DNA from 2 places in the Noviherbaspirillum sp. FW303-A3 genome. Region 2 is predicted to be linked to the other one. Evidence: predicted binding sites of a transcription regulator. Region 2 holds the regulator's gene; the other holds the start of a gene.
What was found. Region 2 encodes sigma-54, which starts transcription at its own class of promoters, with help from an activator protein. Its sites were predicted from a motif close to TGGCANGNAANCTGCTTT; they were not measured.
Positions count from the first base shown of each region.

Region 1 (7,657 bases), 1.3 Mb from region 2:
CGGGATCCTGGTCGGCGCGCACGTCGATCGCCTCCATGCGCTCCGGTCGCGCGCGAAAGACGTGCGTGGCGGCGTCCATGAACGCGTTCCCCAGCGGTGCGTGCGTCAGAAGAAGAATCCCTACCATGATCTGTCCGGCCAAGAACAGTCGCGTGCGCGGTTGAACACCTGCCCTCCCCGAGCCGACGACCTGTCCGTCGTTATTCTCCGCGCACCGATTGCGCGAAGCGAATTATTGGCACTGTCTCTCCAGTGCGTCGATGAACATGCCTGCCACATCGAATCCTGTCTGCTGCTTGATTTCCTGAAAGCACGTGGGACTGGTGACGTTGATTTCCGTCAGGCAGTCGCCAATCACGTCCAATCCTACCAGCAATAAGCCGCGCTTCAAAAGAACTGGCGCAAGGGCTTCGCCGATTTCCCGGTCGCGCGCCGATATCGGCTGCGCTACGCCAAGACCGCCGGCGGCGAGATTGCCGCGCACTTCACCGCCTTGCGGAATGCGCGCCAGGCAAAACGGCACTACCGCCCCGCCGATCAGCAGCACGCGCTTGTCGCCTTGGACGATTTCCGGGATGAAGCGCTGGACCATGATGGTGTGCGCGCCGTTTCCGGTAAGCGTTTCAATGATCGAGCCGAGATTCATGCCGTCTTCCCCGACACGGAAGATGCCCGCCCCACCCATGCCGTCCAGCGGCTTGAGGATGATGTCCTTGTGTTCCTGGTGGAAGGCCCGGACGCGCGCCGCGTCGCTGGTCACCAGCGTCGGCGCCGTGAACTGCGGGAACTGCGCGATCGCCAGCTTTTCGTTATGGCTGCGGATCGCCTCCGGCCGATTGAAGACATGCGCGCCCTGCTTCTCCGCCACTTCGAGCAGGTAAGTCAGGTAGATGTACTCCATGTTGAAAGGAGGGTCCTTGCGCACAACGATGGCATCGAATGCATCCAGGGTCGACGCCAGCGGCGGTTCGGCGCGGTACCAGTCATCCTGGTCGCCCGTCAGCGTGATCCGTCGTATGTCGGCGGACACCTTGCCGTTTTGGAAGGCCATGTCCTTCTGCTGGAATGCAAAAATCTCGTGGCCGCGGCGCGCAGCCTCGACCATCATTGCGTACGTCGTGTCCTTGTAGATCTTGAAATGGTCCAGCGGGTCGGCAAGGAAAGCGAATTTCATGCAGGCGTCCCGTCAGTAGACTTCCGGATTCGGATCGGTCTTCTCGAGTTCGATGGATGCCGCGAGCAGAGCCATGCGCGCGACGACGCCGTACATGTAGAAACGGTTCGGCGGCGCGGTGCCGGGCTTGGCCTGCAGGTCGGGCAGCGCATGCTGCTGCGCGAAGGCGAGCGGCACGAAATGCGCGCCGGGCGAGTTCAGGTTCTCGTCGATGCCGCGTTCCGCATGCACGCGGTAGAAGCCGCCAACGACATAGCGGTCGATCATGTACACCACCGGCTCGGCAACGGCGTCGTTGATGTGCTCGAAGGTGTGCACGCCTTCCTGGATGATCACGTCGGACACTTCCAGGCCTTCCTTCACCACCGACATCTTGTTGCGCTGCTTGCGGTTGAGGTCCTTCACTTCGCTCGCATCCTTGACCGACATGATGCCCATGCCATAGGTGCCGGCGTCTGCCTTGACGATGACAAAGGGCTTTTCCTTGATGCCGTATTCCTTGTACTTCTTGCGGATCTTCGACAGCAGCGAGTCGACGTTCGAAGCCAGGCATTCTTCGCCGGTGCGCTCCTGGAAGTTGATCTCACCGCACTTGGCGAAATACGGGTTGAGCATCCACGGGTCGACGTCGACCAGCTTGGAGAATTTCTTCACCACCTCGTCGTAGGCTGCAAAGTGATTGGTCTTGCGGCGCACCGCCCAACCCGCGTGCAGCGGCGGCAGCAGGTTCTGCTCGTGCAGCCCTTCCAGAATCTTCGGGATGCCGGACGACAGGTCGTTGTTCAGCAGGATGGTGCAGGGATCGAAATTCTTCAGGCCGAGGCGGCGTCCGTTCGCGGAACGCTCCAGCGGCTCCAGCGTCAGCGTCGTGCCGTCGGGCAGCTCGATGTTGGTCGGTTCCTTGACGTCTTCCGACAGGGAGCCCAGGCGGACATTCAGGCCGGTCTGGCGGAAGATCTGGATCAGCCGGGCGACGTTCTGCAGGTAGAAGGTGTTGCGGGTATGCCGCTCCGGGATCAGGAGCAGGTTCTTGGCATCCGGACAATATTTTTCAATCGCGGCCATCGCTGCCTGGACGGCCAGCGGCAGCATTTCCGGCGACAGGTTGTTGAAGCCGCCGGGAAAAAGGTTGGTGTCGACCGGCGCCAATTTGAATCCGGCATTGCGGAGGTCCACCGAGCAATAAAAGGGCGGCGTGTGCTCCTGCCATTCCAGGCGGAACCAGCGTTCGATCGCTGGGGTCGCGGCCAGGATTTTCTTTTCCAGGTCGAGAAGCGGGCCGTTCAAGGCCGTAACGAGGTGCGGAACCATAAAAACCTTAGTGGTATAAGCATTCTTGCAAGCTGAATAAGCTGATTCTAACGGCAATCCCTCTGTTCCGCCTGCCGACTGTTGTTCGAGGATGCGCCTGCCATCACCCAATATTTCAAAAACGGCAACAAGGCAACCTGGCAAACATCCCGGGACACCTAGATCTGGGCAATCTTCCGGTTTTAAAGGCAAGGACGAAAAAAAAGCGCCTCATGACGAGGCGCTTTGTGAAGCCCGCGGTTGCGGGCGGGGAAACGGGTTCCCTTGGAGATCAGGAGTGGTATGCGGATTCGCCGTGGCTGGAAATGTCCAGGCCTTCGCGTTCTTCTTCTTCCGGCACACGCAGTCCAACGATCAGGTCCACCAGCTTGTAGGCAATGAAGGACACGACAGCGGACCAGATCAGGGTGGTCAGCACGCCTTGTGCCTGGATCCAGACCTGGCCGGCGATCGAATACTCTTCCGCAACCTTGTTGGCAACGTAGTCGTAGATGCCCGTGCCGCCGAGGGAGGGAGCCGCGAACACGCCGGTCAGCAGCGCGCCGAGGATACCGCCGACGCCATGCACGCCGAACACGTCGAGCGAATCGTCCGCGCCGAGCAGGCGCTTCAGGCCGTTCACACCCCACAGGCAGATCACGCCAGCCAGCAGGCCGATGACCAGAGCGCCCATCACGCCGACGAAACCGGCAGCCGGCGTAATCGCGACCAGGCCAGCAACGGCGCCGGAAGCGGCACCCAGCATGGACGGCTTGCCTTTACCCATCCATTCGCCGAAGCTCCAGGACAGGGTTGCGGCTGCGGTAGCGAGCAGCGTGTTGATCAGTGCCAGGGCAGCGGTGCCGCCTGCTTCCAGTGCGGAGCCGGCGTTGAAACCGAACCAGCCCACCCACAGCAGCGATGCGCCCACCATGGTCAGCGTCAGCGAGTGCGGCGCCATGGATTCGCGACCGTAACCGATACGCTTGCCGATGACATAGGCGCCCACCAGTCCTGCGATAGCGGCATTGATGTGCACCACGGTGCCGCCCGCGAAGTCGAGCGCGCCCTTGGCGAACAGCCAGCCGGCGGCAGCGGTCGCCTTTTCAGCAGCGGCTGCGTCGGTATAGGCATCCGGACCAGGCCAGAACCAGACCATGTGTGCGATCGGCAGGTAGGAGAAGGTGAACCACAGAACGACAAACAGCAGCACGGCGGAGAACTTGATGCGCTCGGCGAACGCGCCGACGATCAGGCCGCAGGTAATGGCTGCAAAGGTTGCCTGGAAGGCGACGAACACGAACTCGGGGATCACGACGCCCTTGCTGAAAGTGGCCGCCATCGATTCCGGCGTGATGCCCTTCAGGAACAGACGATCGAAGGAGCCGATGAACGAGCCACCTTCAGTGAATGCCAGCGAGTAGCCGTAGATGCACCAGAGCACGATGATCAGCGAGAAGATCATGAACACCTGCATCAGGATCGACAGCATGTTCTTGGTACGGACCAGGCCGCCGTAGAACAGTGCCAGGCCGGGGATCGTCATCAGGATGACGAGCACGGTTGCCATCATCATCCAGGCGGTGTCGCCCTTGTTGGCCGTCGGTGCCGCAGCGGGAGCGGCTTCAGCCGGAGCAGCGGCGGCAGCGGGTGCTGCAGCGGCGGCGGCCGGCGCAGCCGGTGCGGAAGCCGCCTCGGGAGCGGCAGGTGCGGCTGCCTGCGCAACGACAACCGCCTCGGTCTTGGCCGGTGCGGCCTCCTCGGCCAGCGCCGGTTGCGCAAAGCCGATGGCGATCAGCATGGAGCTTGCCGCCAGGATGCTTGCAAACAGTTTTTTCATCTCACCCCTCCTTTAGAGTGCTTCTTTACCGGTTTCGCCGGTACGGATTCGAACGACTTGCTGCAAGTCGAACACGAAGATCTTGCCGTCGCCGATCTTGCCGGTGCGGGCAGAGCTTTCGATTGCTTCGATGGCGCGGTCGACGATGGCGTCGTCCACGGCAGCTTCAATCTTGGTCTTGGGCAGGAAGTCGACCACATATTCGGCGCCGCGATACAGCTCGGTGTGGCCTTTCTGGCGCCCGAAGCCCTTTACTTCCGTGACCGTAATGCCCTGGACACCGATCGCCGAGAGGGCCTCGCGCACTTCATCGAGCTTGAAGGGTTTGATGATCGCAGTGATCAGTTTCATGATTTCCTCGCTTAGAAAGTCTTGGCGATCGACAGGACCAGGCTGTTCTTGCCGAGGTTCTTGCCGTTCGGACCAACGTAGTTGTCGGTATCGGTACCGATGAGTGCCAGTGCACCGGTCACGATGCCGAAGTCCTTGGTCACGCCAACCTTCCAGTCGGTGTAGCTGAACGGCGAATTGTTCTTCACCTTCTGGTGGCCTGCGTGCAGGTTCAGGATCAGGCCTTCGCCGATTTCGACGTTGGCACCGATGTCGAGGTAGCCGCTGCGCTTGCTGTCGGCGAAGCCGAACAGGTTGGTCAGCGAGTGCGAATACTTGATATAGGCCGGGCCGTAGCCGAGCTGGCCGTAGATTTCCGTGGTGTTGGCGCTCGGGTTCAGGTTGTTGGACGGGTACTGGTAACGCAGCACGCCCAAGTCATAGGAAACGCCTTCGACGACTTCACCGCGCTTGCCGGCATAGATGTCCCATTCGATGCTGGCGTCGCCGCCCGGGACATCCTTGATCCACTTGATGGTGGACAACCACGTACCGGCGTAGAATCCGGTTGGGTTATTGACGTAGTCAGCGCCGCCCTGCAGGGCAGGCTTCAGGCGGGTCTGGGAGATGCCGCGATAGCGGTAATCGCTCACCACCGATGCGTTGAAGCTGACTTCATGATCCGGCTTCTTGTCCTGGGCCTGTGCGAGACTGCCCGTGAAGGCGGCGGCGATGGCAGTGGCAAGAATGAGTTTTTTCATGGCGTTTCCCTTTTTATGGCGTTGGAAAAATGGGCGAATTGCATTTTTCCAACTACTTAGCAGGACTCATGCCACCGTTTTTCAGTGCAGATGCGTTATCATTTTTATAATTTCGTGCATTGGTCACGCGCTGCTTACACCTTTTTAAGGCAATGCACCACAAAGTTCGCACCACAGTGATGCGCACCACGTTTGCGCGCACCACCGAAGTGCGGTCTTTTCATCTTAGGATTGATTATGGACAAGACAAACTTCTTCAACGACCTTCAGGCAAAGATCAACCAGGCCATCGAGAACTCCCCCGCGAAGGACATCGAGCGCAACGTCAAGGCCATGCTGACGCAAGGTTTTTCCCGGCTGGATCTCGTGACCCGCGAGGAATTCGACATCCAGAGCCAGGTGCTGGCAAAGACCCGCGCCAAGCTGGACGCGCTGGAAGCGCGCGTGGCGGCACTGGAAACGCAGTTGAAAAAACCGTAATCGATGAGCCTGGCCGTCCTGAAAAGCCGCGCCCTTGCCGGCATGCACGCGCCGGAGGTAACGGTCGAAGTCCACCTCGCGAACGGCCTGCCCTCATTCACCATCGTCGGCCTGCCCGAAACCGAGGTAAAGGAATCCAAGGACCGGGTGCGCGCCGCGCTGCAGAATGCCTGCTTCGAATTCCCGGCAAGGCGTATCACCGTCAATCTCGCCCCGGCTGACCTGCCGAAGGAATCCGGGCGTTTCGACCTCCCCATCGCGCTGGGCATTCTTGCCGCTTCGGGTCAGATGCCGGCCGACGATCTCGATAAATACGAGTTTGCCGGCGAGCTGTCGCTCTCCGGCGAATTGCGCCCGATCCGCGGCGCGCTGGCAATGACCTATGCGATGCACCGAGCAGCCGACAGCAGCGGCCGGCAGCGCGCGTTCATCCTGCCCCGGGCCAATGCGGAAGAAGCGGCCCTGGTCCGGGACGCCACCATATTCCCCGCCGACACCTTGCTGCAGGTTTGCGCCCACTTTGCGGCAATGGCAGAAGATGCAAGGCTTTCACGCCATCGCCCCGCAGCCAGCCCAGTACGGCCGGCCTACCCCGATTTTTCCGATGTCAAAGGCCAGGCACAAGCGAAACGGGCGCTCGAAGTGGCGGCAACAGGGGGCCATAGCGTCCTCATGGTGGGCCCGCCCGGTACGGGAAAATCGATGCTCGCGGCGCGTTTCCCCGGCATCCTGCCGCCGATGACGGACGAGGAGGCGCTCGAGTCGGCTGCCGTGCAGTCGCTCACCAGCGGCTATTCGACCAGTCGCTGGAAATCGCGCCCCTACCGCGCGCCGCACCATACGGCGTCCGGTGTGGCACTCGTCGGCGGGGGCAGCCCGCCGCGTCCGGGCGAGATCTCGCTGGCGCACCGCGGGGTGCTTTTCCTCGACGAATTGCCGGAATTCGACCGAAAGGTTCTTGAAGTCCTGCGCGAACCGCTCGAATCCGGGCACATTACCATTTCACGGGCAGCCCGCCAGGCAGACTTTCCTGCACGCTTCCAGCTGGTCGCTGCGATGAACCCGTGCCCCTGCGGCTACCTTGGCCACAGCGCCAACAAGTGCCGCTGCACGCCGGATCTGGTGGCACGCTACCAGGACAAGATTTCCGGCCCGCTCCTCGACCGCATCGACATGCAGATCCAGGTCGGTGCGCTGCCGCACGAGGACATGCTGAAGCAGGCGGACGGCGAACCCACGGCGGCGATCGCCGAACGCGTCGAGCGCGCATTCGACCGGCAACTGGATCGTCAAGGCAAGGCCAACCATGCGCTTTCCGGCGCGGAAATCGACGAGCACTGCAAGCCGGATCCTGCGGCGGAACAACTGCTGCGCACTGCGATGGCGAGACTGAACTGGTCGGCGCGCGCCTATCATCGCGTCCTCAAGGTCGCGCGGACGATTGCCGACCTCTCCGGCGCGACCACGATTGCACAGCCGCATGTCGCGGAAGCAATCCAGTACCGGCGCGCATTACGCGAACATTGAGCACGCTGCGCAGGAATACCGATAAAGATTTATGATGGCAGTCCAGCCGCATGCCGGAAAGCACGCGGCGCGTCGAGGCCTGCATGTTCCATCACCCTTCCGAATTCGTCACCTTCAAGTCCAGCCCGCACCTGCCGGGCGTGGAGCTTTATTCGGCACGGCTGGTTCACCATGCTTTCGCGCCGCACGTGCATGACGGCTATTCGCTCGGCGCGATCGAGGCAGGGGCGGAACGATTCCGCTATCTCGGTTCGG
Region 1 is NZ_JBYTAZ010000001.1:2,119,656-2,127,312, forward strand. It holds gene AC3WOY_RS10415 (PTS sugar transporter subunit IIA) at 1-127, opposite strand, end outside; gene gshB (glutathione synthase) at 233-1,174, opposite strand; gene gshA (glutamate--cysteine ligase) at 1,187-2,485, opposite strand; gene AC3WOY_RS10430 (ammonium transporter) at 2,757-4,304, opposite strand; gene AC3WOY_RS10435 (P-II family nitrogen regulator) at 4,317-4,655, opposite strand; gene AC3WOY_RS10440 (TorF family putative porin) at 4,667-5,395, opposite strand; gene AC3WOY_RS10445 (accessory factor UbiK family protein) at 5,633-5,875, shown strand; gene AC3WOY_RS10450 (YifB family Mg chelatase-like AAA ATPase) at 5,879-7,402, shown strand; gene AC3WOY_RS10455 (AraC family transcriptional regulator) at 7,453-7,657, shown strand, end outside.
Region 1: AC3WOY_RS10440 (TorF family putative porin) is a predicted target of sigma-54. The motif match lies at 5,452-5,469, and genes of this name have one in related genera.

Region 2 (7,657 bases):
CGACCGCCAGCACGACCGCGACGCTGGCACTGGGCGACGCGCTCGCCGTGGCCCTGCTCGACGCCAGGGGCTTCCGCGAAGAGGATTTCGCGCGTTCGCACCCCGGCGGCGCGCTTGGCCGCCGCCTGCTGACCCATGTGCGGGATGTCATGCGCAGCGGCGCTGCGGTTCCCATGGTCAAGCCGGACGTATCCTTGCCGGCCGCCCTGCTCGAAATCACCCGCAAAGGCATGGCAATGACCGCCGTGGTGGACGATGCCGGACGCGCCATCGGCATCTTCACCGACGGCGACCTGCGCCGCCTGATCGAAAACGTCCAGGATTTCGGCAAGCTGAAAATGTCCGATGTCATGCATGCCAATCCGCGTACCATCCTCCCCGACCAGCTCGCAGTCGAGGCAGTCGAGCTGATGGAACATTTCCGGATCAACCAGTTGCTGGTGGCCGATGCCGACGGCAAGCTGGTCGGCGCGCTGCACATCCACGACCTGACCCGCGCAAAGGTGATCTGATGCAAGACATACTGGCAAGGGCAGCGCAGGTCCGGCTCATGATTTTCGATGTCGACGGCATCCTCACCGACGGCAGCCTGCATTACGCGCCGGACGGCGAAATGATCAAGACATTCAACGTGCTGGACGGGCACGGCATCAAGCTGCTGCAGCAATCGGGCGTGGCCACGGCGATCATCAGCGCGCGCAAGTCCGCCATCGTCGCCAAGCGCGCGGCGGATCTCGGCGTGCAGCACCTGTATCAAGGCGTGCATGACAAACTGGAGGCCTTCGAGGAACTGCTCGCCAGGACCGGCATCGCCAGGGGAGCATGCGGCTTCGTCGGCGATGATGTGATCGACCTGCCCATCCTGCTGCGCGTCGGATTTGCGGCCAGCGTTCCGAACGGACATGGCGAAGTGAAATCGCGGGTGCATTACGTGACCAAGGCCAGCGGCGGCCAAGGCGCGGCGCGCGAACTGTGCGACCTGATCCTGCGCGCCCAAGGCAATTACGAGGCGGCGCTGGCGCCTTACCTGAAGTAGGGATCGATCATGCGGCCATGGCGCATCCGGTTGTTCATGACGCTCGCGCCGCTGGTTGTGCTGGCGCTGGCAAGTTTCTGGCTGTATGAAGTCATGCGCCGCGCGACGGACACGGTTGTTCCGAATCCGGAACGCAATGAGCCGGATTTCTACGTTGAAAAGTTCAGCTACGTGAAGTTGTCGAAGACAGGTTCTGCGCAATACCACTTTGCCGGCGAAAGGCTCACGCACAATCCGCAGGATGACTCGTACGATATCGTCAATCCTGTCGTAAGCAATATCAGCAATGCGGATGCGCCAATGACGATCCGGGCCGAGCGTGCGCGCGTCAACAGCGACAACAGCCAGGTGCACCTTTACCAGAACGTGCGCATGGACCGGCCGGCGTCGGCAACGGCAGAACCGATCCGCATCCGTACCGAGTACATGCTGGTGCTTCCGGACGACGATGCCATGAAGACCGACAAGCCGGTCGAAATCACGACGGATCGCGCAAAGCTGACGGGCACAGGCATGGTGGCAAACAATGCAACGCGGGAGTTCAACCTGACGAGCAATGTTCATGGCACGTATCAAGCCCGCGTACGCTGATTCGGTATAACTTGATGCATCCTATTCGAGATCTTTCATGAAACATTTTTTCTTGTTGCTGTTGACGCTGTTCGCGATGGTCGCAGGCAATGCGCACGCGGAAAAAGCCGACTCCGACAAGCCGACCAATGTCGAGGCCGACCAGATGGCCTACGACGACATCAAGCAGGTCAACACCTTCACCGGCAACGTGATCCTGACGCGCGGCACGCTGATCATGCGCGCGCACAAACTGGTGGTGTCGCAAGATTCCGCCGGCTACCAGTTCGCGACGCTGCTTGCGCCGCCCGGCGGCCTGGCCACCTTCCGCCAGAAGCGCGACGCCGGCCCGAACCAGTGGATCGAAGGACAAGCAGAACGCATCGAATACGACGGCAAATCCGAGATGGTGAAACTGTTCTCGAAGGCAAAAATGCGCCGCCTCGAAGGCAACAAACCGACCGACGAAGTCGAAGGCGAATTCATTTCCTACGACAGCCGCGCAGAATTTTTCACTGTGAACAATACAGCGACCGGTGCGAACAAGCCCGGCGGCGGCCGCATCAAGGCCATCATCCAGCCACGCTCCGAATCGAAGGACAAATGAGATGACGAGTACGCTGGTAGTCAACGGTCTGCAAAAGAGCTACGGCACGCGCCAGGTGGTGCGCGATGTCTCGCTGCAGGTGGCGAGCGGCGAAGTGGTCGGCCTGCTCGGCCCGAACGGCGCCGGCAAGACGACATCGTTCTACATGATTGTCGGACTGGTGCCTTCGGATGCCGGGGACATCGATCTCAATGGCGTGGCGATTTCCCGCCTGCCCATCCACCGTCGCGCCACGCTTGGCTTGTCCTACCTGCCGCAGGAGGCATCGGTCTTCCGCAAGCTCAGCGTCGAGGACAATATCCGCGCAGTGCTGGAACTGCAACGCATCGACGACAAGCCTCTTGCCAAGGCTGAAATCGAAAAGCGGCTGAATACGCTCCTTGCCGAATTGCAGATCGAGCGCCTGCGCGAAAACCAGGCACTCTCGCTCTCGGGCGGCGAACGCCGGCGCGTCGAAATCGCGCGCGCCCTCGCGACCAACCCGCGTTTCGTGCTGCTCGACGAACCGTTCGCGGGTGTCGATCCGATCGCGGTCATCGAGATCCAGCGTATCGTACGCTTCCTCAAGGAGCGTGGCATCGGCGTGCTGATCACAGATCATAATGTGCGGGAGACCTTGGGCATCTGCGACAGAGCCTATATCATCAACCAGGGCTCTGTCCTGGCAAGCGGCCGTCCTGACGACATCATTGCGAACGAGTCGGTGCGGCGCGTGTATTTGGGTGAACACTTCCGGATGTGATGGAAGAAGACCAGAACGTATGAAACAGACACTCCAACTTCGAATCTCGCAACATCTGGCGCTGACGCCCCAGTTGCAACAGTCGATCCGCCTGTTGCAACTGTCGACGCTCGAGCTGCACCAGGAGCTGGAACAGATCCTCTCGGACAACCCGATGCTGGAACGCGTCGACGACCCGCTCGACCATTCCGTCCGCCTGCTCGCGGATGGGGCGATCAGCGCGCCGGCAAGCGCGAATGGCACCACGCCGGAAGCGCCCGCAGCCGAAAGCAGCGCCCCCGCTTCTTCCGAAGAGCCCGAGGGCGGCTTTGAAGGCGGCGAAGGTTCGGATGCCGGCTCGGGCGACAGCGACTGGAGTTTCGACGATGTCGCACGCACCTCCAAGGCACCGGAAGACGACGACGCACGCCCTCAGCTCGAGGCGCATGAAGTCACCCTGCGTGAACATCTGCTGGAGCAGATGCGCGTCACCGTGCGCGAGCATCGCGACCGCGCCCTCGTCGAACTGATCATCGACGCGCTCAACGACAACGGCTACCTTGACGAACCGATCGAAGAAATCCATGCACGCCTGCCGGAAGAACTCGGGATCGAACTCGAGGAACTCGCCGTCGCACTGAAACTCGTGCAGAGCTTCGAGCCCGCGGGCGTCGGCGCGCGCAACGCCTCCGAGTGCCTCGCGATCCAGATCCGCCGCTTCCCGAAGATTCCGCTTGTGACGCGTCGCCGCGCACTGGAGATCGTCGAGAACCATCTTGCGCTGTTCGCGCAGCGCGACTTCAACAAGCTGAAGAAGGCGCTCGACTGCGACGAAGAAGACCTGCGCGAAGCGCAACATGTGATCCGCCAGTGCAATCCGCACCCCGGCGCCCTGTTCGCCTCGGATGCCTCCGACTACGTCGTCCCCGACGTCATTGTCAAGAAAACAAAGAACGGCTGGCAGGTATTCCTCAACCATGACGTCATGCCGCGCCTGCGCGTGAACGCCCTCTACGCCAACATCCTCAAGCAAAGCAAGGGTGAGGGGTCGCTTACTTCGCAGCTGCAGGAAGCCAAATGGCTGATCAAGAACATGCGCCAGCGTTTCGACACGATCCTGCGCGTGGCGCAGGCGATTGTCGACCGTCAACGCAATTTCTTCTCCCACGGCGCGGTCGCCATGCGCCCTCTTGTCTTGCGTGAAATTGCTGATACACTGGGTTTACACGAAAGTACTATTTCTCGTGTGACAACTCAAAAGTACATGCTGACCCCCCACGGCATGTTCGAGTTGAAGTACTTCTTCGGCAGCCACGTCGCCACAGAAGCGGGGGGCGAAGCTTCATCGACGGCGATCCGCGCGCTGATCAAACAATTGATAGGAGCAGAAGACCCCAAGAATCCATTCTCAGACAGCAAAATTGCGGATATGTTGGGGGAGCAAGGCATGGTCGTGGCACGACGCACCGTCGCGAAGTATCGCGAAGCTTTGAAAATCCCTCCAGTCAATCTGCGCAAATCCCTGTAGCTTTCATGTTGTAGTGTAGTTGCTGTGTTCGGCGTAGCTCGACTACGCGGGCACGTGCGAACCTCCAGCGACGCCATCCATAGGAGCGCTGTATGAATCTCACAATCAGTGGACATCACCTCGAACTGACACCGGCCATTCGTGAATACACGGAAAACAAGCTGGAACGCATCATCCGCCATTTCGACCATGTCATTGATATCGCAGTCATCTTGGGTGTGGAAAAACCTTCAGAAAAGGAAAAGAGACAGAGAGCAGAAGTGAATCTGCGACTACGTGGCAATGTCATTCATGTCGAGAGTTTTGCGGAAGACCTGTATGCAGCCATTGACACACTGATTGACAAACTGGACCGTCAGGTACTGAAGTACAAGACAAAGATCCAGGACCACCAGCACGAATCCTTCAAGCGCATGCCGGACACTTCGGCCGCTACGTGACATCTACCCGGCCCTTCAGGGCCAGTACTATCAAGGGCGCATCGAATGCGCCCTTTTTATTTACTGTTCGCCGCCAAGGATGAATGTCGGGCACGCGACTGCGGCGTTCAGGCAATGCCGATACAATAATCCGCTTTCCGCACACATTTGCCGGCCATGACTGAATTCGTCCAGACCCATATCAAGAACAACATCGGCTTCATCACACTTGATCGTCCGAAAGCCTTGAACTCCCTTTCGCTCGACATGGTGCGTGCGCTGACGGCGGCCCTGCTCTCGTGGCGCAATGACCGCGAGGTGCGTGCCGTCGTGATCCGAAGCAGCAGCGAGCGCGCATTTTGCGCAGGCGGTGACATCCGCTTCTTCTACGATGCAGGACGCGCGACACCGCAAGGCGGAAGCGCGCTGCTGGAAGACTTCTTCACCGAAGAGTACGCACTGAATCACCTCATCCACTTCTATCCCAAACCCTATGTCGCCATCATGGATGGCATCGTGATGGGGGGCGGGATGGGCGTTGCACAAGGCGGAGAATCCAACCGCATGCGCATCGTCACGGACCGCACGAAGATGGCCATGCCCGAGGTGAACATCGGCCTGTTCCCCGATGTGGGCGGCGGATATTTCCTGTCCCGCATAGCAGGCGAAATCGGGACTTACCTCGGTGTCACGGGCGAGATCATCGGCGCCGCCGATGCGCTGTATGCCGGCCTCGCCGACGTGTTCGTGCCCGCCGCCGAACTTGCCGCGCTCTCCGCCATGCTCGAGTCGGCAGATTCCTCCAGGTTGCCGCACGCCATTCGTGAATTCGCGTCGCGATTCGCATCGCAGGTTGATCCGGCGACGAGCGTGCTCGCCGCCGAACGCGACGCAATCGATCGGCATTTCGCGCATGACGATGTGCTGTCGATTGCGGACTCTCTCGGGAAGGACGACAGCGCATTCGCACGAAAAACGGTCGACACCATGAACAAGCGCTCACCGCTGATGATGTGCGTGACCTTGTCGCAGCTGCGACGTGGGAGAACGATGGGGGTTGCGGACAACCTGCGCATGGAGCGCACGATGGTGCGCCGCAGTTTTGAAAACGGAGAAGTGCTGGAAGGCATCCGGTCGGTGGTCATCGACAAGGACAATGCGCCCAAGTGGTCACCGGCGCAACTGGCCGATGTCGGCGAGGAGATGATCGAGCGTTTCTTTGAACCGGCCTGGCCGGCGCATGCGCATCCGCTGCGCGCGCTTGACTAGATTTCTTCGACGGTGAACAACCGGCGAAACTCGCGCATCGCGTAACGGTCCGTCATGCCCGCAATATAGTCGGCAACCTTGCGCGCCTGCGCACGTACCTGGTCTGCAGTCGCACCGTCGCGCAGGCCGGTCTGGTAATCCGGGGGCAGCAGGCGTGGTTCACGCATGAACGCTTCGAACAGTTCGCGAATGATGCGCCGCGCCTTGCTGGTCATGCGGTTGACCTGATAGTGCTGGTACAGGTTGTGGCGCAGGAAGCGCTTCAACTGTGCGGCCTCCCTGTTCATCTCTGCGGAGAACGCGATCATGGGAGGAGCATTGCGCACGTCATCGACCGACTTCGGTTGCGCAGCATCAATGCGTGCGCGTGAGGTATCGATCAGGTCGACAATCAAAGCGTTGATCATGCGCCGGATCGTCTCATGGATGGCTCGGCGCCCGGTAATGCCGGGATAGGTGCGCTCCACTTCCGTTCTGTGCCGCGCATAGAAATCCACCTCGTCCAGCTGCGCAGTAGTCAGCAGGCCGGAACGCAAACCGTCATCAATGTCGTGGTTGTTGTAGGCGATCTCGTCGGCGAGGTTTGCCAGCTGCGCCTCCAGCGTCGGCTGCTTCTTGTCGAGGAAGCGCTGGCCGATATCGCCCAGCATCTGTGCGTTGGAAGACGCGCAGTGCTTGAGGATGCCTTCACGCGTTTCGAACATCAGGTTCAGGCCATCGAACGCGCCATAGTGCTCCTCGAGCTTGTCGACGACGCGCAGACTTTGCAGGTTATGTTCAAAGCCGCCATATTCCTTCATGCAGGCGTCCAGCGCCTCCTGTCCCGCATGGCCGAAGGGGGTATGACCAAGGTCGTGCGCAAGTGAAATCGCCTCGACCAGGTCTTCATTGAGGCGCAGGTTGTGTGCAATCGAACGTGCAATCTGCGCCACTTCGATGCTGTGCGTCAGGCGGGTGCGGAAGAGATCACCCTCGTGGTTGACGAATACCTGAGTCTTGTATTCGAGCCGGCGGAATGCGGTCGAGTGGATGATGCGGTCACGGTCGCGCTGGAACTCCGTGCGGGAAGCCGGGGCCGGTTCCGCGAAACGCCTCCCCCGCGATGCCGCGGATCGTGCGGCATAAGGTGCGAGGTTGGCTTCGAAGTCCATTTACCGGACGCAGGCTTTCAGGGTTTCAACCAAGGTTTCCTGCGGCACCGGCATGATGACCGATGTGCCGAGGGGCTTGAGGAGGATGAACTTGATCTGCCCGCCCTCGTTCTTCTTGTCCACCTGCATCAGCTCAAGCCAGCGTTCAATGCCGAGATCCGGCGCGACAACCGGCAGCCGCGCGGCCTTCACCAGCGCCGTCAACCGGGATGCAGTGGCAGCATCGATGAACCCGAGGCGATGGGACAAGTCGGCGGCCATCACCATGCCGCATCCGACCGCCTCACCGTGCAGCCATTCGCCATATCCCATGCCAGCCTCGATCGCGTGGCCGAATGTATGGCCGAAGTTGAGGA
Region 2 is NZ_JBYTAZ010000001.1:3,428,643-3,436,299, reverse strand. It holds gene AC3WOY_RS16585 (KpsF/GutQ family sugar-phosphate isomerase) at 1-512, shown strand, start outside; gene AC3WOY_RS16580 (KdsC family phosphatase) at 512-1,036, shown strand; gene lptC (LPS export ABC transporter periplasmic protein LptC) at 1,046-1,627, shown strand; gene lptA (lipopolysaccharide transport periplasmic protein LptA) at 1,665-2,213, shown strand; gene lptB (LPS export ABC transporter ATP-binding protein) at 2,215-2,955, shown strand; gene AC3WOY_RS16560 (RNA polymerase factor sigma-54) at 2,975-4,462, shown strand; gene hpf (ribosome hibernation-promoting factor, HPF/YfiA family) at 4,555-4,902, shown strand; gene AC3WOY_RS16550 (enoyl-CoA hydratase/isomerase family protein) at 5,059-6,150, shown strand; gene AC3WOY_RS16545 (deoxyguanosinetriphosphate triphosphohydrolase) at 6,147-7,301, opposite strand; partial or broken gene aroKB (bifunctional shikimate kinase/3-dehydroquinate synthase AroKB) at 7,302-7,657, opposite strand, start outside.